Regions from separate parts of the Cupriavidus sp. UBA2010 genome, predicted to be linked through region 1. Evidence: riboswitches for the same ligand, from Rfam matches in the RefSeq annotation. Region 1 holds a riboswitch; the other holds the start of a gene.
The links. A riboswitch is a leader RNA that binds a small molecule or an ion and turns the genes downstream of it on or off. The one in region 1 is predicted to bind glycine.
Positions count from the first base shown of each region.

Region 2: it holds a riboswitch for glycine, as region 1 does, so the genes downstream of both, gcvT (glycine cleavage system aminomethyltransferase GcvT) here and B2246_RS10900 (D-amino acid dehydrogenase) in region 1, are expected to answer to the same signal.

Region 1 is NZ_DDCI01000014.1:169,720-184,867, reverse strand. Features, by position in the region: gene B2246_RS10910 (diguanylate cyclase domain-containing protein) at 1-323, shown strand, start outside; tRNA gene B2246_RS10905 (tRNA-Leu) at 400-486, shown strand; gene B2246_RS10900 (D-amino acid dehydrogenase) at 551-1,819, opposite strand; glycine riboswitch at 1,993-2,092, opposite strand; gene B2246_RS10895 (cytochrome b/b6 domain-containing protein) at 2,127-2,681, opposite strand; gene B2246_RS10890 (PepSY domain-containing protein) at 2,684-2,950, opposite strand; gene B2246_RS10885 (DUF190 domain-containing protein) at 3,159-3,482, shown strand; gene B2246_RS10880 (PLP-dependent aminotransferase family protein) at 3,492-4,715, opposite strand; gene B2246_RS10875 (DUF1338 domain-containing protein) at 4,745-5,764, opposite strand; gene B2246_RS10870 (Bug family tripartite tricarboxylate transporter substrate binding protein) at 5,820-6,812, opposite strand; gene B2246_RS10865 (LysR substrate-binding domain-containing protein) at 6,972-7,877, shown strand; gene B2246_RS10860 (Dyp-type peroxidase) at 8,088-9,035, shown strand; gene B2246_RS10855 (LysR family transcriptional regulator) at 9,307-10,305, shown strand; gene B2246_RS10850 (DUF6630 family protein) at 10,309-10,815, opposite strand; gene B2246_RS10845 (ArsR/SmtB family transcription factor) at 10,806-11,513, opposite strand; gene B2246_RS10840 (hypothetical protein) at 12,184-12,918, shown strand; gene B2246_RS10835 (hypothetical protein) at 12,864-13,265, shown strand; gene B2246_RS10830 (hypothetical protein) at 13,471-13,833, shown strand; gene B2246_RS29155 (alpha/beta fold hydrolase) at 14,290-14,643, opposite strand; gene B2246_RS10825 (CoA-acylating methylmalonate-semialdehyde dehydrogenase) at 14,813-15,148, opposite strand, start outside.
Region 2 is NZ_DDCI01000015.1:199,830-214,977, reverse strand. Features, by position in the region: gene B2246_RS11855 (c-type cytochrome) at 1-206, shown strand, start outside; gene hemN (oxygen-independent coproporphyrinogen III oxidase) at 343-1,845, opposite strand; gene B2246_RS11845 (ABC transporter substrate-binding protein) at 2,079-3,266, shown strand; gene B2246_RS11840 (ATP-binding protein) at 3,290-4,609, opposite strand; gene B2246_RS11835 (response regulator) at 4,614-5,345, opposite strand; gene B2246_RS11830 (UvrD-helicase domain-containing protein) at 5,671-7,758, opposite strand; gene B2246_RS11825 (glycine zipper 2TM domain-containing protein) at 8,050-8,271, shown strand; glycine riboswitch at 8,426-8,513, shown strand; glycine riboswitch at 8,535-8,654, shown strand; gene gcvT (glycine cleavage system aminomethyltransferase GcvT) at 8,762-9,889, shown strand; gene gcvH (glycine cleavage system protein GcvH) at 9,994-10,374, shown strand; gene gcvP (aminomethyl-transferring glycine dehydrogenase) at 10,460-13,384, shown strand; gene B2246_RS11805 (L-serine ammonia-lyase) at 13,564-14,940, shown strand; gene B2246_RS11800 (MBL fold metallo-hydrolase) at 15,033-15,148, shown strand, end outside.

The DNA of each region.
Region 1 (15,148 bases):
GCGTGCTCGACGGCACGCAGTTTTGCGCCCGCCTGGGTGGCGAGGAGTTTGCCGTGGTGCTGCCGGATTCCACGTCCGAGGAGACGCGAACCATCGCGCGCCGGATGGTGGCAGCGGTGCGCGAGCTGGGCATTCCCCACCACGGCACGCCGGTGCAGCCGTTCGTGACGATCAGCGTCGGCGCGGTCTGCGCCGTGCCCGACGCGCCGCGCCTCGAGCCACTGCTGCATCGCGCCGACAGCGCCATGTACCGCGCCAAGCGGGCGGGCCGGAACCGCTACGTGGTCGATGGCGGGCTCTACCTGGAACTGCGCGGCAACTGACCCGGAATGAATTCGCGAGAATTCACACAGGGGCTTGCAAATTCCACAGGCTTCTGTAGAATTCGCGGCTCGCATCGCCCAGATGGCGGAATTGGTAGACGCACTAGGTTCAGGTCCTAGCGGTGGCAACACTGTGGAGGTTCGAGTCCTCTTCTGGGCACCAGATTCGAAAAGCCCCGCGCAAGCGGGGCTTTTTTCGTTTCTACGCCCGGAAAGAAAGGCTTCCCTCAGCCGTTGCCCACCACCAATCCGCCAACGCCCACGCGCCCTTGCTGCTCCGTAGCGGCGTGGCGCACGACATCCCCCACCATCTCGGCCGTCACGGCGGACAGCGTCCAGCCCAGATGCCCATGCCCTGTGTTGTAGAACACGTTAGCGGCATGGCCCCGACCGACGCGCGGCATCATGTTTGGCATCATCGGTCGCAACCCCGCCCAGGGCACCACGCTGCGGGTGCTGACGCCGGGGAAGCAAGCATGGACCCAGTCGATCAGCGGACGGATGCGATCGGCGCGGATGTCGCGGTCGACGCCATTGAACTCTGCGGTGCCGGCTATGCGGAATCGGTCCACGCCCAGACGGCTGGTGACAAGCTTGGTTTCGTCGTCGAGCAGGCTGACCGTGGGCGCCGAGGCCTGGCTTTCGGCGTCGTTGAGGTTGACCGTGATCGAATAGCCCTTGACCGGGTAGATGTTCACGCGGTCTCCGAGTTGGCGCGCGAATTCGCGGCTGGCAACGCCGGCGCAGACGACCACGGCGTCGAATTCGCGTGATGTCGTCTGGCCATCGTCAGCCGAGACGATCGTCACTCGCCGGCCGCTGGTCGACACGGCGCTCACGTCCTGGTTGTAGAGCATCTGCACGCCCAGTCTGCGCGCCGCCGCAGCGATACCAGTGGTGAACTTGTGGATGTCGCCGGTAGAGTCGCTTTCGGTGTAGTAGCCGCCGTAGTACCGGCCTGCCAGCGTCGGCTCGATGCTTCGCATCTCGTCCGGGGTCACCGCGCGCCGTTCGAGTCCGCCTTCGGTGAGCAGCTTCGAGACTTGCCCTGCGTGATCGAAGCCCGCCTTGTCCCGATAGATATGCAGGATGCCGCGCCGCTTGAGGTCGAAGTCGATGCCCTCCGCCTCCGCCCACGCAAACAGGTGCTGGCGCGCGGCAATGGCAAGCCGCGTGGTCTCCACCGTGTTGCGGCGGTAATGCGGGATCGATGCGATGAACTCGGCGAACCAGCTCAGCTTGTGCCAGGTCGGACGCGGATTGACGAGCAGCGGCGCGTCATTGCGCAGCATCCACTTCAGGCCCTTGGCCAGCGTGGACCAGTGCGTCCAGACTTCCGCGTTGGAGGCGGAGAGCTGTCCGCCGTTGGCGAACGAGGTTTCCATGGCCGCATAGCGGTGCCGTTCGAACAGGGTGACGGAGAACCCGCGTTTGGCCAGGGCGTAGGCCGTCGTGGCGCCGGTGATGCCGCCGCCGATCACTGCAATGGATTTCATGTCGAAGGTCTTTCAGGACGTCGTGGGATGGCAGTCCGCCGCGCACCATGCGCGGTTGCGGACGCCCCCTCTGTCCTTGACCTGAGAGATTCGCGGCACACGAACAATACGCGTGCCGCTTGCTCCTTCGGTACCGCCGGCTGACGTGCAAGCCGGGGTTCTTCAGAGTTCAATGGCGGGTACCGGTCCTTTTGCCTGAGAGTTTCCGGGGCGGTTGCTCCTTCGGCGCTGTGTCGGCCGGGCGGCTGGCACAGACTCTCCCGATACACGCGGGGTAAAACGATGGCAACTATGCCATATAAATCCGCTAGCGGTGCGGATCACCTGGCTTGCGCCCCGTGATCATGGCAGCGACGAGGTTCTCGCGGCCCTTGATGCTCATGACGATGGCCGCGGCCACATGCAGGATCACCAGCGCCAGCAGCCCGTTCGCCAGCCAGCGATGGATGTCGACTGGCAAATCCTCGCCCCAGAACGCATCGAGACGCGAGATCCAGCCGGTGACCGCCAGCGCCAGGATCAGCGCCCACATGGCCAGCATGGCGACGGCGCCCAGCGGCGTATGGCTGACATACCGCGGCGCGCGGCCGGCGACCAGTGCCTTGCCATAAGCCAGCATGGCGGACGGACGTGGCAGCCATGTGCGGAAACGCGCAGGCTGGCTGCCGATGAAGCCCCACAAGACCCGGAACAGCACCAGCCCCGCGGCGATGTAGCCGAGGGTCCGGTGCACCTTGTCTCCGGAGTCCTGGACGAGGTCAAAGCAGACGATGGCCGCCACGCTCCAGTGCGTGAAGCGCACGACCACGTCCCAGACGCGAATCGTGTCGGGGGCGTTCGTCCGGTCCGCGGGCGCCGACATGCTTAGCTGCCGATTTCCGATTTGACGATTTCAAGCGTCTTGGTGTCGAAGTAGATCTCGGCCTTGTTGCCATCCTTGGTCGTGCCGTAGATCTCGTAGCAATTGCCGTCCACCTTGAACTTCTTGATGTTGTAGCCCTGTTCCTGGATCTTGGCCTTGGCATCGGCTTCCGGCATCCATTCGGATTTCGGGTGCTTGGCGCAGTTGGCGCCGGCGAAAGCGGCGGTCGAGAACACTCCGGCAACGAGGAAAGCGGCAATCTTCTGCATGAACTTCTCCGGCAATGAGCCCCGCAAGGGGCGATGGCGGCATCCTAACTCAGAATGAGAGCCATTCTCAACACTGGGTTTCCCAGGGGGTGTCGGGCGCTCGCGGCCCAGCGGCTGGTCTTGGACCATTGCAGTCACCTGGCATACGATGAAACTGCCACGTGGGGGGCTCCAGCTTCTGGCCAATCCGGACCCGCAGGGAGATGTCATGCAGGGCTATCAACTCACCTTCTACACCCAGGAAGGTCGGCGCTATCACGGCAAGCAGCTATCGCACTGGCTGATGCAGGTGATGCGGGAGATGCAGATTCGCGGCGCCACGCACACGGTGGCGGCGGAGGGAATCGGGCACGACCATCGCTTCCACTCCTGGCACTTCATCGAACTTGCCGATCGGCCGGAAGAGGTGACTGTGGTTGCCACGGTCGAAGAGGTGGAGGCGCTGCTGGAGCGCCTGCGTCACGAAGACATCCGCCTGTTCTATGCGAAGACGCCGGTCGAGTTCGGCTTCGTCGGCACGCTCGATATCTGAGCGCCTGGCTCAGGCCGGATTGATGACGGATACCCCGGCACGCGCCGCGGCCCGGGCAAGCCGCGCCACGCCTTCCTCGATCTGCGCCGGATCGGCGCCCACGAACGACAGCCGGAACGCGGGGCGCGCGCGACGCTCGGCATAAAAGCCGGCACCCGGCACGAACAGCACTTTCTCTGCGATGGCATGGGGCAGCAGCGCCGCCGCGTCGTCGATGCCATCCACGGATACCCACAGGAACATGCCACCGGCGGGATCCGCAAACCGGATGCGCTTGCCGAACGCCTGGCGCAACGCCGTCGTCAGCCGATCGCGCTTGTCGCGGTAGACCGCCACTTCCCGCCCGACCTGCGCGGGCAGGTTTCCGGCCTGAAGGTAGTGCGCGGCGGTCAGTTGCAGCCATGGCGGCGTGCACAGGTCCGACACCTGCTTGGCGATCACCGCGCGACGCACGATCTCCGGCGCGGCCACCATCCAGCCCAGCCGCAGTCCTGGCGCCAGCGTCTTCGACAGGCTCGCGAGATGCACGAGCCACGGGCGCGCGCCGGGTACCTGATTGCAAAGCGCGAGCAGCGACGGCGGCGGCGGACCGTCGAAGCACAGCGCGCCGTAAGGATCGTCCTCGACCAGCACGATCCCGTGCTGTGCCACCAGTTCCAGCAATTGAAGCCGGCGCGCGGGTGACAGCGTGGCGCCGGTTGGATTGGCGAAGGTCGGCACCGTGTAGATCATGCGCGGACGTGCCGGCGCGTTCGCGAGCATCGCCTCCAGTGCGTCGACGTTCATGCCGTCATGGTCGGACGGCACGCCGCGCACGTCAGCGCCGGCCAGCCGCAATGCCTGCAGCGTGGCCGAGTAGGTGGGTTCCTCCACCAGCACAAGGCTGCCCGGCTCCACCAGCGCGCGCACGAGAAAATCGAAGCCCTGCTGCGAGCCGCTGGTGACCAGCAGTTCGTCCAGGGCGACGGCCGCGCCACGCTCCGCCATCAGGGCCGCAAGCGCCTGGCGCAGCGCAGGCGTGCCCTCCGTCGCACCGTACTGCAGGCACTCGGCAGGACGTTCACGCAATGCCTGCGCGGATGCCGCGCCGATGCCTTCCACGTCGAACAACGCGGCGGACGGATAGCCGCCGGCGAACGAGATCATCTCCGGGTCGGAGAGATACTTGAACAGCTCGCGGATCGGCGAGCCTTGCGGCTCGCGTAGCGCGGGAACGAAGGGGTAGGCGGCCATGGCGTGCTCGTGGTTGCGGACGTCGCGCTTCAGCAGGCCGCGGCGGTCATCTTGAAGATGCCCTGCGCATTGCCGGCGTCGAAGCCCAGGTCCGTGCGCGTGATGGCCTGTGCCTCGTCCACGTAGCGATCGCGCGTGATGAACTCGTAGAACGAACCCGGTACCTCGCGCACCACCTCGTCACCGCTGGCGCCAACGAACGAGCGGCGAACCGGATCGGCGCGGAACGCGGTCTGCTTCACGCGGCCGCTTTGCGACACCTCGACCTTTTCCTTCATAGGGCGGCCCACACGCTTCTGTTCGTCCGATACCGCGAAGACATCCTCCACGCGGTCGGTGGCGTGGTTGAATGCATTCCCTTCGGTGGCGATCCACGCCATCTCGGACGACTCGGCCAGCAGGCGTTCGTAGTCGTTCAGATGCGGTGTGGCGTGCTGACGCTCGAAGCAGCCGGCCAGCAGGTCGATCAGCTCCCCGGCATCGGCCAGCGGCAGCGCGCCGTCACGTTCCAGTTCCCACAGTAGCGACTGCGCGCGCGGCGTGAGCGGATCGACGGAGTTGCCGACGACGTGGCTCACGGCTTGCTGGAATTCCTCGCTATAGCGCTCGGGATGGAATTCGCTGAGGAAGAACTGCGCGATTTCCTCCGGCGCATCGGCGTGGGCATACGAGCGGCCCGTCATGCCGATGCGGTCGAGCGGATACGTGCCATTGAGGCGGTAGCCGAGCGGGCGCAGGATACGCGTGAAGGCTGCCTCGCCTGCGGGCAACGCGCCGTTCTCCTGCCAGCGCACGGTGCGCAGCGCGCCGTGGTCGAAGTGCACCTTGCCGCCCGCGGCCGCTACATCCTCCGTGTAGGCCTTGCCGGTGGGCACGCGATCCAGGATGCCGGCGAACAGCACCAGGTTCAGCGCATGAGCGATCTCGGCGCGCGTGGGGTGACCCAGCTTGCCGGTCGGCAGCGTGGGTGTGGCCACCAGTTGCGAGAGCCGCGTGGCGGCTTCGGTGCCGAGGCTAAGGGATACGAGCGAGGTGACGTTGGAAATCATGATGAGATGCCGCGCGGGGACGCGCGGAAAGGCAGTTGGAATAACGTAGGTGGTTTCAGTCCACCGAGGCGCCGGACAGTCGGACGATGTCGCCCCACTTCTGGCGATCCTTCTTCAGAACCTCGGCGAAGGCATCGGGCGTGCTCGGTGCCGGTTCGGCGCCGAGTTCGCGCATCTTGGCCTGCACGGCGGGCTCGCCGAGCACGCGCGTCAGGTCCTGGCTAATCTTCTGCGCCACGGCTGCAGAGGTACCACGCGGTGCGAGCAGACCGAACCACGGGCTGGCGTCGAAGCCTGGCACCGGGCCGGCGGCGGCGACGGTTGGCACATTGGGCAACGCCGACGAGCGTGCCGGCGTGGTCACCGCCAGCGCCTTGAGCTTGCCCGAACGGATGAACGGCAGCGAAGCCGGCAGGTTGTCGAACATCACGTCGACGCTGCCGCCCATCAGGTCGGCGATGGCCGGGCTGCTGCCCTTGTAGGCGACGTGGCTCATCTCCGTGCCAGTCATGCGCTGGAACAGTTCGCCCGCGAGGTGCGTGGAGGTGCCATTGCCGGCCGATGCCATGTTCACGTGTTTCGGATGCGCCTTCAGATAGGTGATCAGTTCGCCCAGCGTCTGCACATGGGCGCGCTCGGCGAAGGCCGGCGACACTACGACCACGTTCGGCACCTTGGCGACCATCGTCACCGGCACGAAGTCGGCGCCGGCGTCGTAGGGCAGCTTCTTGTACAGCGTCGGATTGATGCCGAACTCGCCCACCGAGCCCATCAGCAGCGTGTACCCGTCGGCCGGGGACTTGGCCGCCGTGCCGGTGCCGACGATGCCACCCGCGCCGGGACGGTTGTCGACGAGGACGGTTTGCTTCCACTGGATCGCGAGCTGGTCGCCGATCAGGCGCGCCACCATGTCGGTGGTGCCGCCCGGTGGATACGGCACGATGATGCGTACGGGTTTGGCCGGGAATTCCTGGGCGGCGGCGATGCCGGGAACAGCCGCGCCGAATGCGAGGCCGGCAGCTGCGAGGGCGCTGATCAAACGCTTCATGTTGTCTCCCTGTCCTGCTTGTCTTTGTTCGTTCTGGGGTGCCGCGTTAAGAGGGGGCGCGGCGGTGCGAGTTCGAATCGTTCCTCATCAAGCTGACGGTTTCAAGCGAGATTTCGGTATAGGATGATGACTTTTAGTCAACAAGTCCGTCCCCGCCTCATGCGCCAACGTCTTCCGAGCCTGTCCAACCTGCGTGCCTTCGACGCGGCGGCGCTGCATCTGAATCTGCGGCGCGCGGCGGCAGACCTGTACATCACGGAGAGCGCGGTATCGCGCCAGATCGCCTCGCTGGAAAGCCTGCTTGGCGTGCAGCTTTTTCACCGGGCCAACCAGCGCATCACGCTGACGGCGGCGGGGGTGCTCTATAGCCGCCAGGTGCGCGAGATGCTGCGCAAGCTGCAGCGCGACACGCTGGACGTCATGGCGCACGAAGGTGTGGGTGGCACGGTGGAGCTGGCCTGCGTGCCAACGCTGGCCGTCGAGTGGCTGATTCCACGGCTGCCGGGTTTCTATGCCCGCCACCCGCAGGTCATCGTCAACATCCGCGCGCAGTCGGATGTGTTCCTGTTCGAGGGCACGCCGTACGACGCGGCGATCCACTTCGGCGAGGCGGTCTATCCGGGCGCGCGAGTGGACCGGATGTTTGGCGAGGAGTCGGTAGCCGTCTGCCATCCAGACTTTTTTGGCGGCAAGAAGCGGGTCAGTGTCAACGACATCGCGCGATCGCCGCTGCTGCACCTGGTCACGCGCAGCTTCGGCTGGAAGCAATGGATGGAGGCTGCCGGCATTGACGATGTCAATGCGTTGCGCGGCGCGCGCTATGACCACCACAGCATGGTCATCAGCGCGGCGCGCGCGGGGCTTGGCATCGGGCTGGTGCCGCGTTTCCTGGTGGAGGAGTACCTGACGCGCGGGCTGCTGGTGACACCCGTGGCGCGATCACTGCGCGCGACGAGTGCGTACTACCTCGTGGTGCCCGACACGCAGCCAATGAGCGATGCGATGGGGCACCTGCGCGAATGGTTGCTGGAGGCAGCGGGCGAGTTCGTGGGCGTCGCGACGTAGAGGGAGTCTCGAGGGAACGACCTTATGACTTTGCGTTGTGACTTCGCGTTGCGCCAAGGCTTGAGTGCCGTATACGATGGGGTACGGAACATGGTCGTGGTCCCGGAAACCCATGCCAAGGTGTGGCTTTCCCAACTGGTGCACGTGTTCTAGTCTTGAAGACTGTCTCGCGCAGTCAGCGTCTGAAGCCATAACCATACTCACTCCCCCATGCCAAACGACCCGATCGAACCCCAGGCCGTCTATCAACCCATTACCCGCAGCGCGATCTTCATCGTCGCGACGCTGACGCCCGGTGCCGAGCACGCCGCGACCGTGCGCGCCTGGTGCGCGGATGTCGCAGCGCTCGTGCGGTCCGTCGGCAAACGTGTGCCGGGCGGCAACCTGTCATGCGTCTGCGGCTTTGGCACCAACGCCTGGGATGCGCTGTTCGGGGGCCCGCGTCCCGCATCGCTACATGCATTCCGCGAGTTCGGCGCCGGTGATCGACGCGCCGTGGCCACACGGGGCGATCTGCTGCTGCATATCCGCGCGGAACATATGGATCTGTGCTTCGAACTCGCGACCCAGTTGATCGGCCGGCTCGGCGCGGCGGTGACTGTGGTCGACGAAGTGCATGGCTTCCGCTACTTCGACATGCGCAGCATGGTGGGATTTGTCGACGGCACCGAGAATCCAGTGGACCGCGAAGCCGTGGATTTCACGATCATCGGTGACGAGGACCCATCGTTCGCAGGCGGCAGCTACGTGATCGTGCAGAAGTACCTGCATGACATGACCGGCTGGAACGAGCTTTCCGTCGAGGCGCAGGAGCGCATCATCGGGCGGACCAAGTTGTCCGACATCGAACTCGATGAGTCGGTCAAGCCGACGTGCTCGCACAGCTCGCTGACGACGCTGGAAGAGGACGGCAAGGAAGTGAAGATCCTGCGTGACAACATGCCGTTCGGCTCGCCCGGCAAGGGCGAGTTTGGCACCTATTTCATCGGCTACGCGCGCTCGCCCGCGCCAATCGAGCAGATGCTCGAGAACATGTTCGTCGGGCGTCCGCCGGGCAACTACGACAGGCTGCTCGACTACAGCAAGGCAGTCACCGGCAGCCTGTTCTTCGTACCGTCTCAAGCGCTGCTCGAAGCGCTCGCGGAACGCAACCCATAGACCGCGGGCCTGGACGATGATGGCGGCCTCGGCATGTCCGTCGAGGCCGAGTGCGAATCGGTGGATCCGACCGACCTGTTCGGCGAGCAGCCGCTGGGGCTGCCGGCCACTTCAGACGCCACTGCATCCGATTCGCACCAAAAAAACTGACCCTGTCATACTCCCGTAATACCCACACTAAGAGCATGGACTCCATCATTGTTCGTGGTGTGGGACAATCGCGCCCCATCGGGTAAGGGTTTTCCCGGTGTTCGCGTGAACAAGGTGCGCAATGAAATCGATCGACTGGAAGGACTGGGAAATCTTCTGCCGCGTGGTGGAAGGGGGCGGCTTCACACAGGGGGCCGAACTGGCCGAAGTCCCGAAGTCATCGGCGAGCGCCGCGGTGGCGCGGCTGGAAGGGCAACTCGGCGTGCGATTGTTCGAGCGGACCACGCGTCGGGTGCGCGTCACTCAGCGCGGCCAGCAACTATATGATCGCGTGGCGCCACTGTTCGGCGAACTGCGCGAGATCAGCGCGGAAGCGGCGTCCGTCAGCGAAGAGGTCAGCGGCACGATCCGCATCGCCACACCCTATGAAGTCGGTTCGCAGCACCTTTCGCCGACGGTGAACCGGCTGCTCAAGCTGCATCCCTCGCTGCGCGTGCAACTCGATGTGAGCTGGGACCAGCCAGACCTGATCCGCCACGGCTACGACCTGGCCTTCGTCATGACAGACACGGGGTTGAGCGATAGCTCGTTTGCCAGCAAGCGGGTGGTGCTGATCGAACGCGCGTTCTATGCCGCGCCGTCCCTGATTCGCGAGCGTGGACTGCCGCGCACGCCGCAGGATTTGCAGGGCTGGCCCACGGTCGGCAATCTTGACGATACGCGTTGGGAATTCCTGCGCGATGGGGTGGAAACCTTCGCCATGGATGTGGAACCCCGCATCTGCACGCACAACGCGGAAGTCCGGTTTAATGCCGCGGTGGATGGCCTGGGCGTGACGCGCCTGTCGCCGCGATTTGTGCGCGAGGCACTTGTGGAGGGCAAGCTCGTGCGCGTGCTGCCTGGCTACGCATCGTCCCCGCTGAAGGTCTATGTGCTGATGCCCGCCCGCAAGCTGATGCCGGCCAGCGTGCGCGCATTTCTGGATGCGCTCGAGGAAACGCTGGGTGTGCCGGAAACGCGTCGGCCCGGAGTGCGCGTGACGGCCGCAACGCGCATTGAGGAGCGCGCGGAAGATCAGAACGATGACGATGGCGAGCCCACCGTCATCACCCTCGACTGAGCGTCAGAAAGGCTGGTCGCCGCTGCGGGCGTCGAAGCCCAGCGTGTCGGCGATTTCCAGCATTTCGTCGTCGTCCTCGCTGCGCGTGATCCAGCCGGCATAGGCATCGCCGCCCGTATCCCAGTTCCAGAGCGTGTAGCCCGCCACGCGGAGCTGATCGGCCGCCAGCTCCATGAGTTCGGGCACGCTGGTGCCTTCGAGGAAATCCTCATCCTCGGTATCGTCGGTGCCCCAGTCGATCTCGAGATCGATACGCTCGCATAACTGGTTCAGGCAGCCGATAAAGGACTCCACGTCCTTCCAGTCGACATAGAAGCCTGATTCCCAGTCGATGATCTCCTTGATCTGAGAGAGCAATGCCTCCGCATCGACGTCGTCTTCCTCGGCGTCTTCCAGGGCTTCCTCTAGGAGCGTGAGCTGCCGTGTGGTCTGTTGCGTGTCGCCCAGGTTGATCAGCGCGAACAGCCGGCTTACGGCGTCCTGCGCATCGTCTTCCAGTTCTATCGCCATCTGTTCTCTCCTGCCGCTACCTTTCCGATTTCATTTTGCCCACGCGGTGTCACGCGCAGCGCGCGCGACGTGCTTGTAGGTTCTATCCAGCCGCGCGCCAGCATCGCCTGCAGCAGCGCGGCCCCGAGCGCCCCTCCCAGATGCGGCTTGCGCTCGCTCCAGTCGGGGCACGTGCAGGCGAACTGCCGCCGCTTGCGTCGCGCCGCATCCACGTCGATCCCCAACTGCCCCATGGCCTGCGTGCCATCTCCGGTCAGGTCGACCCGCGTGCCGTCCACGGCGATCCAGCCCGCCTGCGACATTCGTTCGAAAAGCCCCACAGCAAGTTCCCCGGCCAAATGGTCGTAGCAAGTTCGTGCCTGCTTCAGCGCAGGCGGCGTGGTGCGCGAAACGGGCACGGCACGCATGCGCGGCGGCTGACTGGCCAGCGACGCGGTGGCCAGCGCCTCGATGGCCACGCCAATTTCCGGCGTGGCAAGCCGATAGTAGCGATTGCGCCCGCGAGTTTCCACCACCAGCAAACCGCCTTCGGAGAGGCGGGTCAGATGTCCGCTGGTCGATGACGCAGACAATCCGGCGATCAACGCCAGTTCGCCGGCGGGCCGGGCGCTTCCGTCCATCAGCGCCCACAGCATCGCGGCGCGGCCCGGGTCGGCCAGCAACCCCGCAAGCTGGCTGATGCCAGGAGCGAATTCCATAGTTCATGCTTCCGTGAAGGGACGGATGCAGTATAGGGGAGTCGGGGGGGCCGCACTGAGCAGTGCAAACGAAGTCCTTGCTAGCAGACTATGTTCTTACTAGTAAATTAAGCTCTTGTGAAGAGACGAAATCGGCGCACGCGAAGCGACCGTCCTGGCGGTCCAAAAAGGACGCTGGAGAAACGTACGGTGGCGGGGACAGGCTGGATCGCGAGCGTTGCGACCTCATTTATGTCGATGATGAGCGGGCGCAAGTCATCGTCCTCCAAGGCCACGATTCGGACCGAGTCGAACGAGCCACTCCAGTCAAGAAGTGCAACGCCTTGACCACGTCGATTGGTAGCGATTGTTTCAAACGTGCTGTAAGTGCCGGGCCATTGTGGTTATCCGATAAGCTGATCGAGGAGGACCATAGTCGACCCTGAGCGGGCGTCGAAACTTCCCAAAAGCAGACGTTCTCAGGGCTTACCGGCTCAAGGTAGGGTAGGGCTTCGCCATCGCGCCGCTACGCACACATTTTGCGCGGGTGGTTGGTGTGAGGGCAAACGGGCGGTCCGGGCGATCCCACCCGCGTCCCCGCCCTCAAGCATCGCCCTTGTTCCGCCGATTTCTCGTGCAATGTACCTCCGCCATGTTGCGTGGCGGGTACTCCGCATCGGCGAGAAGAACAATGGGTAGGTTCGATAATTTGATTCCGAGCTTTGACGGCGAGGGCGACGATAACAGCCGCAATCACGGCGGTACGGCCGCCGGCGGACATCACTCCGCGGGGAATTACGCCGACAACGTCCCGTTTGGCGCCAGGCAGGGGCACGGTTTTGCCGCGGAGCGTGCAAATGACCTCTATGACCGTCTAACGGGCCGAGACGCTCAACTGGCGGGTGGCAACAACGCGAAGGACGGTCCTGATGGGATCGTGGACGGGAGTGTCATCCAGACCCAATACTGCAGATGCATTGAAGAGTGTTTCGACGGTGACCGCTTCCGGTACACCACCGACGGCAAGCCCATGCAGATCGAAGTCGCTTCGGATACATACCCCGAAGCGCTCGTCGAGATGCAGGAGCGGATCCGTAAGGGGCAGGTCCCGGGCGTAAAGAACCCCAAAGAAGCCGAGAACTTGGTTCGCAAGGGGAACTTCACGTACGCCCAAGCGAAGAACATCGCCCGTTTCGGCACCATCGAAAGCCTGACCTATGACGCGGTCAACGGCATATCGGTCGGTGGGTCGACCATGGGCGTTACCGCCATCATTACCCTGACCGTCAAGCTGTGGAACGGAGAACATACAAGCGGGATTTCGCCATCAAGCTGTGGTTGCCATTCGTCGAAGAACAAGTTCGCAAACGCGTGTACGTTGCGCTGCCGTCATCCAAGCAGCTTTCCGATTCGATCGTCCGGATAGCAGGGCAGATCGAACCCGACGAGCCATTTGCAGAGTACGCCAAGGTGGAGACCTTGGATGTGCCGGACGAGATCTATCGAAAGATCACTGGCAAGGGCGGCGAGCCGGCACCAAAGGTGCCTGCGCAAAATGCGATGCCCACTGGCGATGAATTAGGCAACAAGGACGTGCGTGAACTCATTCGCGAGCATTGGGGGGGGCGACGTGAACAAACTCGAGGCACCTCGGAACAAGGCTGCCAAGGAGGGCGCGTCCGAGGGTTTCTTCGCGCGGACAAGAGTTCGTGGAGCAAAATTGGCTGGGCAGTGGTCGCGCCTGCTCAAAATTCGCACACTCTGGCAAGGTGACAGCTCCGAAGGAGACTTGGATACGCCCATGTACGGGAGGGGGTAATGCGGTTTGCCACGTCGCTATCTGGAGCAAGGTCTGTCCACAAAGGAGATCGCGCGGCGACTGGACGCGAGTCTGCGCACCCTCCACTAATGGATCGACATAGGGCAACTCGATCGCTCACGGGATAACGAGTCACTGCGGTACAGATGCCGCCCGTCCGTGCCGCACAAGATCGAAGAGTTTCGCGGCATCATCACGGCGCGCCTGGCTGAATATCCTAGGTTGACCGCGATGCGGCTATTCGAGGAGATTTGCGCTGCCGGCTACCAGGGCGGCTATTCGCAGGTCAAGGACTTCGTGCGAGGAGTTCGCACAAGTGCCGTCTCCCAGCCAGTCGTGCGTTTCGAGACGCCGCCCGGACGGCAGGCTCAAGTTGATTTCGCCGCATTTCGGCTGCCGTGTGGCAGACGCTATACCTTGTTCGTCCGCTTCACTACGGTCGCTGCCATCTGGCCTATTCGCGTGCGGGGGCGTCGTGCGCCAGAGGCAGCTACCGACTCTTCTGGGACATCAAGCGTCTGAGGTGGATTGTCGGTAGCGCTTCAACACTCAGTCATTCACTCTGGTGTCTCAATGGCCGCCACGTTCCGACATGCCTGGCGCGGCGCTAGCACGGCCGGCTCTGCGCTCGTGTGAGCAGCACGTGCAATCGCGCTAGCGACGTCGTCAATCAAACCGACGTTGGAATCAAGTACACCGCTGACGGCATGACCTACGCCGGTCAAGACCAATTGTTCGACGTGCTCGGCGTGAACCGCGTTGCGAACGAGATCGCCCCCAATGGCTGCTGGTACCACGTCGTCTTCACTAGCCTGAATGACGGTAACGCGGCCAGCGAAGGATTGGATCGCCGAGAAGATCTCGGATCTTCGCCAACTCTCATGGTTGCGCAGAATCTCGGTGAATCTAGGGCCAAAGGCGACATCGAATGCCGCAGGGTCGTACGCGGCGCCGACAATGGTGACAAGTCCCGAAATTCTATGCGACGCTTGCCACCGCAAGACGCACCGCAATCTCACCGCTCATGCTCACACCGACAACCACGCGCGGCTCATCGGCGTCAACATAGCCTAACGCGTGGCAAGCTTCCGAGTATCGCTTTGCAAGCGAGCCAGGAGTTCTGGCGCTACTGTCACCGTGTCCCGAAAAATCGATGGCAACGGAGCCAACACCTTGCTTCGCAAGCGCAAGGCGCAAATGCAACCAACGCGCACGACTGCTGCTACCGGCGCCATGAAGGAACAAGCACTGCGTTTTTCCGTTCGCCGAAATACGGTCTGCGGCCAGGGTTTCGGTTCCTGCCTCAATTGCGAAAGTGTCTACTGAATGCATGTGCAGCGCATGAGCCTCTGTCGAGATTGCCGTTCAACGCTACTTCAGTGATCCGCCTTCGTCCCAAAATAGCCATGGCCTGAATGGTACGTTTTTTAGCTCCAGGCGTCAGACTTTGAGCTGAGCGGGGCTTGGTGGCTTTTCGCTCGGCCCCACTCCCATCACACAGTCACTTTGCTGTAGGCATCGCGAACTCAGCCCCACGCGCCGTGTCGTTGGGCCAGCGTTGCATGATGCTCTTCTGACGGGTGTAGAAGCGCACGCCTTCTTCGCCATAGGCATGCATGTCGCCAAACAGCGAGCGCTTCCAGCCGCCGAAGCCATGCCAAGCCATCGGGACAGGAATTGGCACGTTGATTCCCACCATGCCCACTTCGATGCGTCGGGCAAACTCGCGTGCGACTTGACCGTCGCGGGTGTAACAGGCGACACCGTTGCCAAACTCATGGCCGTTGATGAGCTTCACGGCCTGGGCGAAGTCGTCGACACGCACGCAGCCAAGAAC
Region 2 (15,148 bases), on a different contig from region 1:
GCGCGGCTTGCCACGCCTCTGGTGTGGCCGGCGCGCCGAAGTTCGGCGACAAGGCCGCCTGGGCACCGCGCCTGAAGGAAGGCATGGACGCAGTCCACAACTACGCGCTGAAGGGCAAGGGTGTGATGCCGCCGAAGGGTGGCTATGCCGGTCCGGACGCCGACGTGATCGCCGCTTCGAACTACATGGCAGAGGCCAGCAAGTAAGGCTCGAAGACCGTCACGGAGCGAGTGACAGTGACGCCGGGGGCAACCCCGGAAGTCACCCCGGCTCCACAAAAAAAGCCCGCGAATATCTCGCGGGCTTTTTTTATTGGCTCATTTGCTGAGCATCAAAATTTCTTTAAACAACGCGTGAGTAGCGCACCAGCGGGATGACCTTCGCGTCGTTGGCCGCCGGCGCTGCCGGCTTGGGACGCAACGCGTCTTCACGCAGATAGTGGTCGAACACCATCGCGATGCGACGCACCAGCAGTCGACCCAGCGGCGTGATCTCGATCCGGTTCCGCGTGCGCCGAAGCAGATGGTCCACGGCCAGCTTGTCCAGGTCGGCCAGTTCAGCGGCGAATTTCTGCGCGAAATCGATGCTGTGCGCGGCTTCCACGGCAGGAATGTCGAGCGTGCCGTTGCACATCAGCTCGCCGATGATGAACTTGCGCAGACGGTCGTCTTCCGAGGTCTCGAACCCGCGCACGATCGGCAGTTGGCCTTTGTCGAGCGCGGCGTAGTACTCGTCTGTGGTGCGTGCGTTCTGCGCGTAGTGGCCTGCCACGGCGCCGATCGCCGAGACGCCGAAGCCAAGCTGGTCGTAGCCTGCGTGGGTGGCATAGCCCTGGAAATTGCGTTGCAGCCGGCCTTCACGCTGGGCAATGGCCAGATCGTCATCCGGCAACGCAAAATGGTCCATGCCGATATAGACATAGCCAGCGGCGGTCAGGCGCTCGATCGTCGATACGAGGATGTCGAGCTTTTCCGCGGCAGGTGGCAATGCGGCGGGATCGATGCGGCGTTGCGGTTTGAACACATGCGGGAGGTGCGCGTAGCTGTAGACCGACAGGCGGTCCGGGCGCATTTCCAGCACGCGGTCGATGGTTGCCGAGAAGCGTTGCGTGGTCTGGTGCGGCAGTCCGTAGATCAGGTCCATGCTGATCGAACGGAACCCAAGGCGTCGCGCGGCCCGCACCACGCCGTTGGTTTCCTCATACGACTGCACCCGGTGGATGGCCTGCTGCACTTCGGGGTCGAAGTCCTGCACGCCGAGGCTGATCCGGTTGAAGCCAAGTTCGCCGAGCAGGTCCATGCGATCGTCGCCCACACGGCGCGGGTCGATCTCGATCGCGTGCTCTCCCTCAGGCAGCAGTTCGAAATGCTTGTGCAACGCCGACATCACGTGGCGCATTTCAACGGGATCGAGGAACGTCGGCGTACCGCCGCCCCAATGCGACTGCATAACCGCGCGGCGCTCGCCAAGCTGCTCGGCGGCCATGGCCATTTCGCGTGCCAGATAGTCGACGTAACGCGCGCTGCGGGTGTGATCCTTGGTGATGATCTTGTTGCAGCCGCAGTAGTAGCAGATGTTCTCGCAGAACGGGATGTGGACGTACAGCGACAGCGGTGCCGGTGCATTCGCACGGCAGGCATCCAGGGCGCGCCGGTAGGCGACGTCGCCGACTTCACCGTGAAAGCGGTCGGCGGTGGGATACGACGTGTAGCGCGGGCCATTGCCATCGATGCGGCCGGCAAGCTCGCGGAAGTCGGCGAGTGCGGTGCGATCGAAGGCGGTCGACGGGGATGCGAGGCCGGAAGGGATAGCGGTATCGAGGGTGTCGGACGTGGGGGCGGACATGATTTTGGTGCTTTCTAGGCGGAAGTACGTCCGATCCTATGCCTCGCCCGGGACTGCCATCTTGATAAGCATCAAGGCCACGTCATGCGTGCGCCCGCCAGCCCCGCCGAGGTGGGGAGCCAAGTCGCGTGCAAGTCACGGGAACGTCATGAACCGCCGATAGTCTCGGCCCGGTCTCGCTGCCCTGCGCTGCGAGACATCCTTTCCCCTCACACCGCTTCCGAACCACTGCCATGCGCCAAGCCCCACCGCAGTCGATATCGTCATGCGCGCCCGCGTCCGCAGGGCGTCGGCGCACGCTCGGCACGCTCGGCGCACTGGGTTCGCTCGGCGCGTTGTCATCACTGGCCGGGATCGCACCGCTCACCGCGTTCGCGCAGCCCGCGCCATCGGGCGCGCGCCGCCAGCTTGTCGTCGGCCAACTGGTCGATCGCACCGGCCCGCAGGCCGATCTTTCGCGCGACTACCTGGCCGGCGCGAAGGTGCTGTTCGATGCGTACAACGCGTCCAACGGCAGCCTGCATATCGTCCACGTCGCGCGCGATGCCGATACGAATCCGCGTGGCGCCACGGCCCAGGCAGTGGCACTCGCCGACAGCGAACATGCCGAGGTGCTGTTCGGGCCCGGCGATGCATTGCTGCCCGCGCTCGCAGCGTCCACCGAGCTGTCGCGCCGTGGCGTGCAGATCGTGGCACCGCTGTCGGGTCTCTCACTGAATGCCGAGAACGTCTGGTTCACCCGCGCCGACTATCAATCCGAACTGGACGCAGCGGTACGTCAGCTACGCGGCTTCGGACTGACCGCGGTAACGCTGGCGGTCTCTCCCGATTTCGCGGCGGGCACGCTCGCTGCAGGCACGCCCTGGCTGTCGCGGCTGGAGAAAGCCATGTCGGTACAGACGGTGCCGCTCACGGGCAACTTCGACGAGAGCGCGCGCCGCATTGCGGCGGGCCGTCCGGGTGCGGTGATCGTCGGCGGCGACACGCTCGCCTACGGTAGCCTGGGTCGCGCGCTGGCTGCGCAGAACTGGTACGGATTCCTGGTGGGGTTGTCGGCTGTCAGCCCGGTGTCGGCGCGTGAAATCCTCGGTACAGGCTATGCGGGCGGGATGGTGGTGACGCAGATCGCGCCGGGGCCGCAGGAGTCGACGCTGCGTGTGGTGAAAGAGCATGTCGCGCGCATGAAGCAGTATCTCGACGAGCCGCCCTCGCCCGCCACGCTGGCCGGCTACATTGGCGCCGCGTGGCTGGTGCGCGCGGCCAGCGGCATCAAGGCGCCCGGACCGGTAGAGCTGCGTCGCGCGCTGCAGACGCGCGTCGACGTTGGCGATTTCACGCTCGACTTCACGCGCGGACTACGTGGTTCGCAGTACGTGCAACTGGCACCGATCAACAAGAGCGGTGTGCCCCAACGCGCCTGAGCAATCGACGCGCCGACGCCCCGTCAGGCGCGCGGCAGCACGATGCGCACGCGCAGGCCGCCCTCGGTGCGGTTGGTCAGCGTCAGTTCCCCGCCGTGCCGCGCCACGATGTCGGCGGCGATCGCCAATCCCATTCCCACGCCACCTGTAGCACGGCTGCGCGACGACTCCACGCGATAGAACGGCTCCAGCACGCGCTGGAGTTCCGCGGGCGGAATACCCGGGCCGTTATCGGACACGTCGATGATCACGCGCTCGGCGCTGTCGGTCAGCACGATATGGGCGGCGCCGCCGTACCGGTGCGCGTTCTCCACCAGATTGACCACCGCGCGGCGCAGTTCGGCCGGGTACGCCAGCAGCGGCACGGCGGTGCCGGAAAGCCGCACGTCCTGACCCATTTCCTGGGCATCGTCGACGATGGCCTGCAGCAGTGCCAGCACGTCCACGCGCTGGCGCGGGCCGGCGGCATCGTCTCGCTCGCGCAGGTAGTACAGCGTGGCGTCAATCAGTCCGTTCATCTCGGCCAGATCCTGGCGCAGACGGTAACGCACGTTGTTGTCCTCGATGCGCTCGATGCGCAGGCTCATGCGCGTCAGCGGCGTGCGCAGGTCGTGCGACACCGCCGCCAGGAAGCGCGATTGCTGCGCCAGCTGGGTGCGGATGCGCTGCTGCATCAGGTTCAGTGCCCGGGTAGCGTCACGCGCTTCGGCTGGGCCCGTCTCCTCCTCCAGCGGTGGCGCGTGGACGTCCTGCGCCAGCCGGTTCGCACCACTGGCCAGTTGCTGCACGGGCCGCGCCAGCAGACGCGCGCCAACCCACGATGCAATCAGGATGGCCACGAGCTGGAACAACATGCCCAGGTGCGGCGGCCAGATACCTCGGATATGGAAACCGGACGGTGGCCCAGGCGGCCCAGGGGGTCCGGGTGGCATGAGCACGCCACCTTTCTGCATGCGGAATGCGTCGGGATGCAGCGGGGGCCCGTCGTTGTCGCCGTCGTCATCGTCGTCATTGGCGTTGGGCGGCGGTGGCGGTCCGTGCGGATGGCTGAGCGACGCCAGCGCGCCCGGCAGTGGCGCAGGCAACGGGTGGCCGGCCGCCTCGGCTTCCGACGCGGCGCGGCGCATCCGTTCCATGTAGCGCTCCGAACCCGGGCGCGGGAAGAACCCCTCGATCACGGTCACGCCCAGCACGTGAACAGCAAGCATGATCGCGGCCATCACGAAGAACAGCCGCACGAACATCGAATCGAAGCGCCTTCGGGGCGTCTCCAATGTGCTGGAACGCAATTCTGGCCGCACCATTGGTGGATCGTCCGCCGATGGCGGCATCTGCGCTGCCATGCCGTCAGTGCTCCACGGTGCCCGTGAAGACGTACCCTTCGCCGCGCACGGTGCGGATCAGTGCCGAGTCGCGCGGATCGTCACGCAGCTTCTGGCGCAGACGGGACACCAACAGGTCGATGCTGCGATCGAACACGTCCAGATCGCGCCCACGCGCGGTGTTGATCAGCATCTCGCGATCGAGCACGCGATTGGGATGCTCGATGAATGTCAGCAGCAGCCGGAATTCCGCGTTGGAAAGCGGCACCACCGTGTCCTCGGCATCCACCAGCTGGCGCAGCGTGGTGTTCAGTCGCCATGCCGCGAACCGGACTTCATGCCCGGGCGCGGCCGGTGCCGGACGTCGCACGTCGGCACGGCTGCGACGCAGCACGGTATGGATGCGCGCCACCAACTCACGCATCTCGAACGGCTTGGTCACGTAGTCGTCCGCGCCCACCTCGAGTCCCACCACGCGATCGGCCAGTTCCGCGCGGGCGGTCAGCATGATCACAGGCAGGTTGCTGGACTCCCGGATTTCGCGGCACAACGTCAGGCCGTTCTCGCCGGGCAGCGAGAGATCCAGGATGACGAGGTCGTATTCCTGCTTCGACATCGCCGCACGCATGGCAGTGCCGCCTTCGGCACCTTCGGCCTCCATGCCGAATGTGGCGAGGTATTCGGCCAGCATGGCCCGGATTTGTGGGTCGTCGTCGACGATCAGCAGGCGGATTGGCAGGGCGGGGGACAGGTCCATGGGCGAGCTTGCAGATGGGAACGGCCGCGGAACCGCGGCCGGATGGAGCACCCAATGTACCAGCTTGCCCATTACAAGCGATGCCGGTTTTGTATCAAACTTGATACGTGCTTAAAACGCCACAAGCGACGAGAGGCGGAAAAAAACGCCCCCGGTGCTGCCGCATCCGGGAGCGCTCAACAGGGAAGAAGCCGGGCTCGCATGCGCCCAGCACACACCGCAAACCGAAGGGTAGGCGCGATGTGTCGCGACAGACGCCGAGACGAAAGCGCGCACGCCAATCGTAGAGAGCCGGTCATCCCGAAGCTTGTCCGGCTTGTATCAATCACCCCGCCGCAGGCTTGCCGAGCAGCGCCTTGAGCCCGGCCAGACGATCCTTCGGGCTCATGGCCGGGGTCTCGTCCTTCGGGGCGGGGTCGTCCTCCAGCTTCATCTCGGCGATGAAACGCGACGGCTCGCACGCATACGTATCGCGGGCGCGCTTGCGCTTCTTGCACCAGCTGATCTGCAGACTGCGCTGCGCGCGCGTGATGCCCACATACATCAGGCGGCGCTCCTCCTCGATCTTCTCGTCGCCCATTTCCTCGTCCTCGCGCGAGTGAGGCAGGATGCCCTCCTCCACGCCGACCAGGAACACGTGCGGGTACTCGAGCCCCTTCGACGCGTGCAGCGTCGACAGTCGCACCGCATCGGGATCTTCCTCGCGGCCTTCCAGCATGCTCATCAGCGCCACGGTCTGCGTAAGTTCGAGCAGGTTCTTGCCTTCGTCGCCGAAACCATCGGCGGTGTCGAATCCGGTGGCCGCGCCCTCGCCTTCCGGCTCGGGACGCGTGCCCTTGCGTTTGAGCCAGTCGAGGAATTCGAGCGTGTTGGTCCAGCGTGATTGCGCCTGCCGTTCATCGAAGGTGTCGTAGAGGTAGGCCTCGTAGTGGATACCTTCCATGAGATCGTCGAGCACCACCGTGGCCGGGTCCGTCTTCGCACGATCGGCCAGCCGCACCATCGACTCGCTGAACGTGCGCAGCGGCTCAAGCTGGCGCGGCTGCAGCTTCGCCTCGATGCCACCCATCATGGCCGCCTCGAACAGCGATACCTTGGCCTGGCCTGCGAACGTGCCGAGCACTTCGAGCGTGGTGTTGCCTACGCCACGACGCGGCGTGGTGATCGCGCGGATGAATGCGGGATCGTCGTCGGGGTTGGCGATCAGGCGCAGGTACGCGCAGATGTCCTTGATCTCGGCCTTGTCGAAGAAGCTCTGGCCGCCGGAGAGCACATACGGAATGCGCTCGCGGCGCAGGATCTGTTCGAACAGCCGGGCCTGGTGATTGCCGCGATAAAGGATTGCGTAGTCACGGAACTGCGCGCGCCGCTCGAACTTGTGCGCGGACAGCCGGAACACCACCGACTCTGCCTCGTGCTCCTCGTCGTTCATCGGGTGGATCGCGATCGGATCGCCCATGCCATGTTCCGACCACAGCTTCTTGTCGAACAGCTTCGGGTTGTTGGCGATCACCGCGTTGGCGGCTTCCAGAATCCGCACGGTCGAACGGTAGTTCTGTTCGAGCTTGACCACCTTCAGACTCGGGAAATCGGACTGCAGCAGGCGCAGGTTGTCGAGCGTGGCGCCACGCCAGCCATAGATCGCCTGATCGTCATCACCCACTGCGGTGAATGCCGGCGCGCGCAGATGCGACCCACCGGCCAGCAGCTTGAGCAACTGGTACTGGCACGCGTTGGTGTCCTGGTACTCGTCGACGAGGAAGTAACGCAGGCGGTTCTGCCACTTCAGTTGCACGGCTTCGTCGCGCGCGAACAGTTCGGCGGGCAGGCGGATCAGGTCGTCGAAGTCCACCGCCTGGTAAGCGTGCAGCGTGGCCACGTAATTGCGATACACCATCGCGGCCTGGTGCTCGTCCGCATCGCTCGCCTGCGCGAGCGCCGTCTCCGGATCGATCATGCCGTTTTTCCACAGCGAGATCGTGCTCTGCACGCTGCGGATCAGCTTCTTGTCCGTGGTGCCAAGCTGCTCCTGCACCAGACCGAAGCAGTCATCGGAATCCATGATGGAGAACTGCGGCTTCAGGCCAAGGTGCTCGGCTTCCATGCGCAGGATCTGCACGCCGAGCGAATGGAACGTGCAGACCGTGAGCTGCTTGAGCGGAATCCGCTTGCCCTCGCGCGTGGTCTTGCCCTCCATCAGCTTGCCGATGCGCTCCTGCATCTCCTTGGCCGCCTTGTTGGTGAACGTGACGGCGGCGATGTGGCGCGGCTCGAACCCCTTGTCCTCGATCAGGTGCGCGATCTTCTGCGTGATCACGCGCGTCTTGCCCGATCCGGCACCCGCCAGGACGAGGCATGGCCCGTCGAGATAGCGAACGGCTTCGGATTGCGCGGAATTGAGCCCGTGGGACATGTGATCTTTGATGAGGATTGGCCAGGATCGGCCGAAAAGGCGCGGATGAAGCACACCGGAGCCGGTGCGCCAAAGCTGGCGATGTTAACACGTGCCTCGTGTCACGCGCCTCGTGTCTGGTCGCACCCTGCACGTGTGTCGGAGACCGTCCTACGGCAAGCGTTTCGAGCCCGTAACAATCGTAAGCCGCGGGCACCCGGGCACGGCATCGGCCTCTCACTTATCACAGCGTGCCGCATGGCTGGCACGCGTGGCAGTACCGCATGTCGACAACAAAGCACTGGAGGCCATATGACTACGTTCCGCACGATTTCGAAGCTCACACTGATTGGTGTCACGCTTGCTGCCTTTGGCGGCTGCGCCGACATGACGCCGAAGCAGCGCAACACGGCGATCGGCGCGGGCGTCGGTGCCGTGGGTGGCGCCGTACTGACCGAAGGCAGCGCGCTGGGCACGCTCGGCGGCGCCGCCGTGGGTGGCGTGATCGGTAACGTCACGACCAAGGGTCACTAAGGGTTGTCCCAGGGCCGCTCATCAAGCGCCTGTTACCGGGCGCGATGACGGCCACCGACAGGTTGGCGAGGGCCGCCCGCAACGGGCGACCACGCACGGGACCGGGCCTGCCGCGCGAGGTTTGACAAAGGCAGACCGGTCCCGTACATTCACGCGCATCCGGCCGGGAGAGCGCGCAGCGATTGCGCCGCCGAAGGGGTATCACCCGAAAACTCTCAGGCACCATGGACTGGCTGGATCGGCATGCAACATGCACACAATGCATGCCGCACTCTGGAGAGCGACATCCGCTATTGCAAGGCAATGGTGAGCATGTCCACCGAAGGGGCGCACGAAGCACCATGCTTCGTAATCTCTCAGGTATCGAGGACAGAGGGGTCATCCGCGGCAGCGGACTGGTAGCGCATTGGCGCGACCGGACGCTGCGGCGGATGACCCTTTTTTCGTTTTCGAACCACGGTTTTCGAACCGAGCGCCCCCAAGGACATCCATGACGCTCCAGGCCACGCCCCTCAACGCCATCCACCGCGCCCTCGGCGCCCGCATGGTCGACTTCGGCGGTTGGGACATGCCCGTCAACTACGGCTCCCAGATCGAGGAACACAACGCGGTACGCGCTGACGCCGGTATGTTCGACGTCTCCCACATGTGCGTGGTGGACCTGAGCGGCACCCACACGCGCGCCTTCCTGCGCGGCCTGCTGGCCAACAACATCGACAAGCTGCAAACGCCGGGCAAGGCGCTCTATTCGTGCATGCTCGACGAGAAAGGCGGCGTCATCGACGACCTGATCGTCTACTTCTTTGCCGAGGACCGGTTCCGCCTGGTGGTCAACGCCAGCACGGCCATCGGCGACATCGAATGGATCCAGTCCCGCAACACGGCCACCGGCAGCGGCGTGACGATCACCCCGCGCCGTGGCGACCTGGCCCCGGCCGGCGTGAGCAAGCTGGCCATTGTTGCAGTGCAGGGTCCGAACGCACGCCAGAAGGTGTACGACGCATTCCCGTCGACCCAGCCCGCCGACGCGCTCAAGCCTTTCAACGCGGTGGTGGTGCACGACGCCGAGATGGGTGAACTGATGGTGGCCCGTACCGGCTACACCGGTGAAGACGGCTTCGAACTCGTTGTGCCGGCGGAGAACGTCGCGGGAATCTGGGAAAAGCTGTCCGCCTCGAGCGTGCGTCCCGCCGGACTCGGCGCGCGCGACACGCTGCGGCTGGAAGCCGGCATGAACCTGTACGGTCAGGACATGGATATCCACACGTCGCCGCTCGATGCGGGACTGTCGTGGACCGTCGACCTGCAAAGCGAGCGCAACTTCATCGGCAAGTCGGCGCTGCTGGCCAGTGGCCAGCAAAAGACCTTCGCCGGCCTGATCCTGCGAGACAAGGGTGGCGTGCTGCGCGCGCACCAGAAAGTCATCACCCCGGCCGGCGACGGCGAAATCACCAGCGGCACATTCAGCCCGTCGCTGTCGCAGTCGATCGCCTTTGCCCGCCTTCCCCGTGACATCACCCCCGGCACCGAGGTGCAGGTGGAGATTCGCGACCGCAAACTGACCGCGACTGTGGTTAAACTGCCGTTTGTGCGCAATGGCAAGGCACTCGTGAGCTGAGGCATCGCCCGGCTTCACACCAACGGTCGCCCTTACATCCCCCCGGCGGGCCAGCCAGGGGGGATGCCTGAAACAAGAAACACACTGCATTCCGGAGAACCTCAATGAATTTCCCCGCTGACCTGAAGTACACCGAGTCGCACGAATGGGTGCGCGTCGAGTCCGACGGCACGCTGACGATCGGCATCACCGATCACGCGCAGGACGCGCTCGGCGACATCGTCTTCCTGGAACTGCCCGAAGTGGGCAAGTCGGTCGGCGCCGGTGACGCGCTTGCCGTGGTGGAATCGGTAAAGGCCGCCTCCGACATCTACGCCCCGGTGGCTGGCGAAGTGATCGCCGTGAACGAAGCCGCCTCGGCCTCGCCGGAATCGGTCAACGCCAATGCGTTCGACGCCTGGCTGTTCAAGCTGAAGCCGGCCAACAGCGACGACGTGAACGGCCTGATGAGTGCCGACGCCTACAAGGCCAGCGTCGGCGCCTGAGCCCCGACACCCTGACTGATTCGATGCCGCAAACGCGGCGGCCAGGCTGACCACCTGCCGCCGCGCCCCCACGAGATTCCTTGCCATGAACGCCCCGCTCCCCATGAACGCTGCCGCCCAAGGTGCCCGGCCCACGCTGGCCGAACTGGAGGCGCGCGACGCCTTCGCCGCCCGTCATATCGGCCCCGATTCCGCCGAACAGCAACACATGCTCAAGGTGCTCGGTTTCGAGAGCCGCGCCGCGCTGATCGACGCCGTGGTGCCCGCCGCGATCCGCCGCCGTGACGGCATGTCGCTGGGCGAATTCACCGCACCGCTGACCGAGGAGGCCGCGCTCGGCCGCCTGCGCGCGCTGGCGGGCAAGAACCGCGTGCTCAAGAGCTTCATTGGCCAGGGCTACTACAACACGCTCACGCCGGGCGTCATCCTGCGCAACATCTTCGAGAACCCGGCGTGGTACACCGCGTACACGCCGTACCAGCCCGAAATCTCGCAAGGCCGTCTGGAAGCGATGCTGAACTTCCAGCAGATGATCACCGATCTGACCGGCCTGGATATCGCCAACGCGTCGATGCTCGACGAAGGCACCGCTGCCGCCGAGGCGATGACGCTGCTGCAGCGCGTGAACAAGCACGCCTCGAACACGTTCTACGTGGCTGAAGACGTCCTGCCGCAAACGCTGGAAGTGGTTCGCACGCGCGCCCTGCCGCTCGGCATCGAGGTCAAGGTCGGCCCCGCCGCTGACGCCGCGCAGGCCCATGCCTTTGGCGTGCTCCTGCAATACCCGGGCGTGAATGGCGATGTGGCCGACTACCGCGCAATTGCCGAAGCCGTGCACGCCTCCGGTGGTCGCGTCGTGGCCGCTGCCGATCTGCTGGCGCTGACGCTGATCGCCGCGCCGGGCGAATGGGGCGCCGACGTGACCGTGGGCAACTCGCAGCGCTTTGGCGTGCCGCTCGGCTTCGGTGGCCCGCACGCGGGCTACATGGCCGTGAAAGATGAATTCAAGCGCTCGATGCCGGGCCGTCTGGTCGGTGTGACGATCGACGCGCAAGGCAACAAGGCCTATCGGCTGGCGCTGCAGACGCGCGAACAGCACATCCGCCGCGAGAAGGCCACGTCGAACATCTGCACGGCGCAGGTCTTGCTGGCCGTGATGGCGTCGATGTACGCGGTCTACCATGGTCCGCAGGGCCTCAAGCGCATCGCCCAGCGCGTGCATCGCCTGACTGCCACGCTGGCCGCCGGCCTGAAGACGCTGGGTCACACGCCGCTGAACGCTACGTTCTTCGACACGCTGACGCTGGAGACCGGCTTCAACACCGAGGCGTTCCACGCATCGGCGACGGCCCGTGGCATCAATCTGCGCCACGTGGACGCCACGCGCATCGGCATCTCGTTCGATGAAACCGCATCGCGCGACGACGTGATCGCGCTGTGGGAAATCTTCGCGCACGGCAAGGCCGTGCCCGACTTCGACACGATCGAGGCCTCGGTGCAGGACGGCTTCCCGGCGACGCTGGCGCGCCAGAGCGCGTACCTCACGCACCCGGTGTTCAACACGCACCACGCCGAACACGAGATGTTGCGCTACCTGCGCGCGCTGGCCGACAAGGACCTCGCGCTCGACCGCACGATGATCCCGCTGGGCTCCTGCACCATGAAGCTCAACGCCACCAGCGAGATGATCCCGGTGACGTGGCCCGAGTTCAGCAACATCCACCCGTTCGCGCCGCTCGACCAGACCGTCGGCTATCGCGAAATGATCGACCAGCTTGAGGCGATGCTGTGCGCCGCCACCGGCTACGCCGCGGTGAGCCTGCAGCCGAACGCCGGCTCGCAGGGCGAGTACGCGGGCCTGCTGATCATCCATGCCTATCACGCGAGCCGTGGCGAAAGCCATCGCGATATCTGCCTGATCCCGTCGTCCGCGCACGGCACCAACCCGGCGTCGGCGCAGATGGCCGGCATGAAGGTGGTGGTGGTGGCCTGCGACGAGAACGGCAACGTCGATCTGGAAGATCTGGCCAGGAAGGCCGAGCAGCACAGCAAGAACCTGGCCGCGATCATGATCACCTACCCGTCCACGCACGGCGTGTTCGAGCAGGGCGTCCAGCAGATCTGCGACATCGTGCACAAGCACGGCGGTCAGGTCTACGTTGACGGCGCGAACATGAACGCGATGGTCGGCGTAGCCGCGCCGGGCCAGTTTGGTGGCGACGTGTCCCACCTGAACCTGCACAAGACGTTCTGCATTCCGCACGGCGGTGGCGGCCCGGGCGTCGGTCCGGTGGCAGTGGGCGCGCATCTGGCGGACTTCCTGCCGAACCAGGACAGCGTCGGCTATCGTCGTGACGAGAACGGCATCGGTGGTGTCTCGGCCGCGCCGTTCGGCTCGGCCAGCATCCTGCCGATTTCGTGGATGTATATCGCGATGATGGGCTCGGCCGGCCTGACCGCCGCCACCGAGAACGCGATCCTGACGGCCAACTACGTGGCCCGGCGTCTGTCGCCGCACTTCCCGGTGCTCTACACGGGCCAGCACGGCCTGGTGGCGCACGAGTGCATCCTGGATCTGCGCCCGCTGCAGAAGGCCACCGGCATCAGCAACGAGGACGTGGCCAAGCGCCTGATGGACTACGGCTTCCACGCGCCGACCATGAGCTTCCCGGTGCCGGGCACGCTGATGATCGAGCCGACCGAGAGCGAGGCACTGCACGAGCTCGACCGCTTCATCGACGCGATGATCGCCATCCGCGGCGAGATCGCGCGTGTCGAGGACGGCAGCTTCGATCGCGAAGACAACCCGCTCAGGCACGCGCCGCACACGGCCGCTGTGGTCGTCAGCGACAAGTGGAACCACAAGTACACGCGCGAGGAAGCCGCCTACCCGGTGGCATCGCTGCGCACGCAGAAGTACTGGCCACCGGTTGGCCGCGCGGACAACGTGTACGGCGACCGCAATCTGTTCTGCTCGTGCGTACCACTAAGCGAGTACGCTGAAGACTGAGACCCGCTTAAAAAACGATTCTGGCGTCGTTGCGCGGCCTTGCCGTACCACTTGTACTGTCCGCGGCCGCGCGCCTAGCCAGAACCGCTTCGCTTCGTTTTGTAAGCGGCTCTGCGGCACCGCCCTCGCGCAGGAGTGCCGGGTAGTCTTACTTTTACGGCACATCTCAGGAGTCAGCCGTGGCAGTCAGCGTCTTCGATCTGTTCAAGGTGGGCATTGGCCCGTCCAGTTCGCATACCGTCGGCCCGATGCGCGCCGCCCTGATGTTTGCCCACGGGCTGGAGCGTGACGGGCTGCTGCCGCAGGTGGCCAGTGTGCGCGTGGAGTTGTATGGCTCGCTGGGTGCGACGGGCAAGGGACACGGCACCGACAAGGGCGTGATCCTGGGCCTGATGGGGGAAGCGCCGGACACGGTCGACCCGAACACCATCGACGCCAAGCTCGCCGCGCTGCGCGCGAGCCGCCAGCTCTCGCTGCTCGGCAAGCATACGGTGCCATTCGTAGAACGCGACCACATCGCGTTCTATCGCCGCGAGGCAATGGCCGAGCACCCCAACGGGATGAAATTCCACGCCTACGATGCGGACGGCACCTCACTACGCGAGGCCCGCTATCTGTCCGTGGGTGGTGGCTTCATCGTCACGGCGGGCGCACCCAACACGCAGTTGCAAGCGGCCGAGCGCCAGTTGCCGCATCCGTTCCGCAGCGGACGCGCGATGCTCGACATGGCCCACGCCAGCGGCAAGTCGATTGCCCGGCTCATGCTGGAGAACGAACTCACGTGGCGCTCCGAGCAGGAGGTCATGGACGGCCTGCTCCACATCTGGGACGTGATGCAGCAATGCGTGGCACGCGGTTGCCGCACCGATGGCGAACTGCCCGGGCCATTCAAGGTGCGCCGACGCGCGCCCGAGCTGTATCGCAACCTGACCGAACGCGCCGAGCGCACCCTGTCCGATCCGCTTTCGGTCATGGACTGGGTCAACCTGTACGCAATCGCCGTCAACGAAGAGAACGCGGCGGGTGGCCGCGTGGTCACGGCGCCCACCAATGGCGCGGCGGGCATCATTCCGGCGGTGCTGCACTACTACGACCGCTTCATTCCGGGCGCGAACCCGCAGGGCGCGGTGGATTTCCTGCTGACGGCGGGTGCGATCGGTCTGCTCTACAAGCTCAACGCGTCGATTTCCGGCGCGGAGGTCGGATGCCAGGGTGAAGTCGGCGTGGCCTGTTCGATGGCGGCCGGGGCGCTGGCGGCCGTGCTCGGGGGCACGCCCGAGCAGGTGGAAAACGCCGCCGAGATCGGCATGGAGCACAACCTCGGCCTGACCTGCGACCCCGTGGGTGGACTGGTGCAGATTCCCTGCATCGAACGCAATGCCATGGCGGCGGTCAAGGCGGTCAATGCGGCGCGCATGGCCCTGCGCGGCGACGGCACGCATTACGTCTCGCTCGACTCGGTCATCAAGACCATGCGCGAAACCGGCGCGGACATGAAGACCAAGTACAAGGAAACCGCGCGAGGCGGCCTGGCGGTCAATATCGTGGAGTGCTGAGTCCGGGTGCCTCCGGTTACCCGCGCGGGTTGCAGGTACCGATGGCCGACGTATGATTGAGGCACCTTCGGTTTGCCAAAAACAACACGGCCATGCAGACCTTCCATCAGCTTTTCGACGAAACGTCGTCCACCTACACCTATCTGCTGATCGACGCGGACACCCACGAGGCGGTGCTGATCGATCCCGTGGACCGCCAGTACGAGCG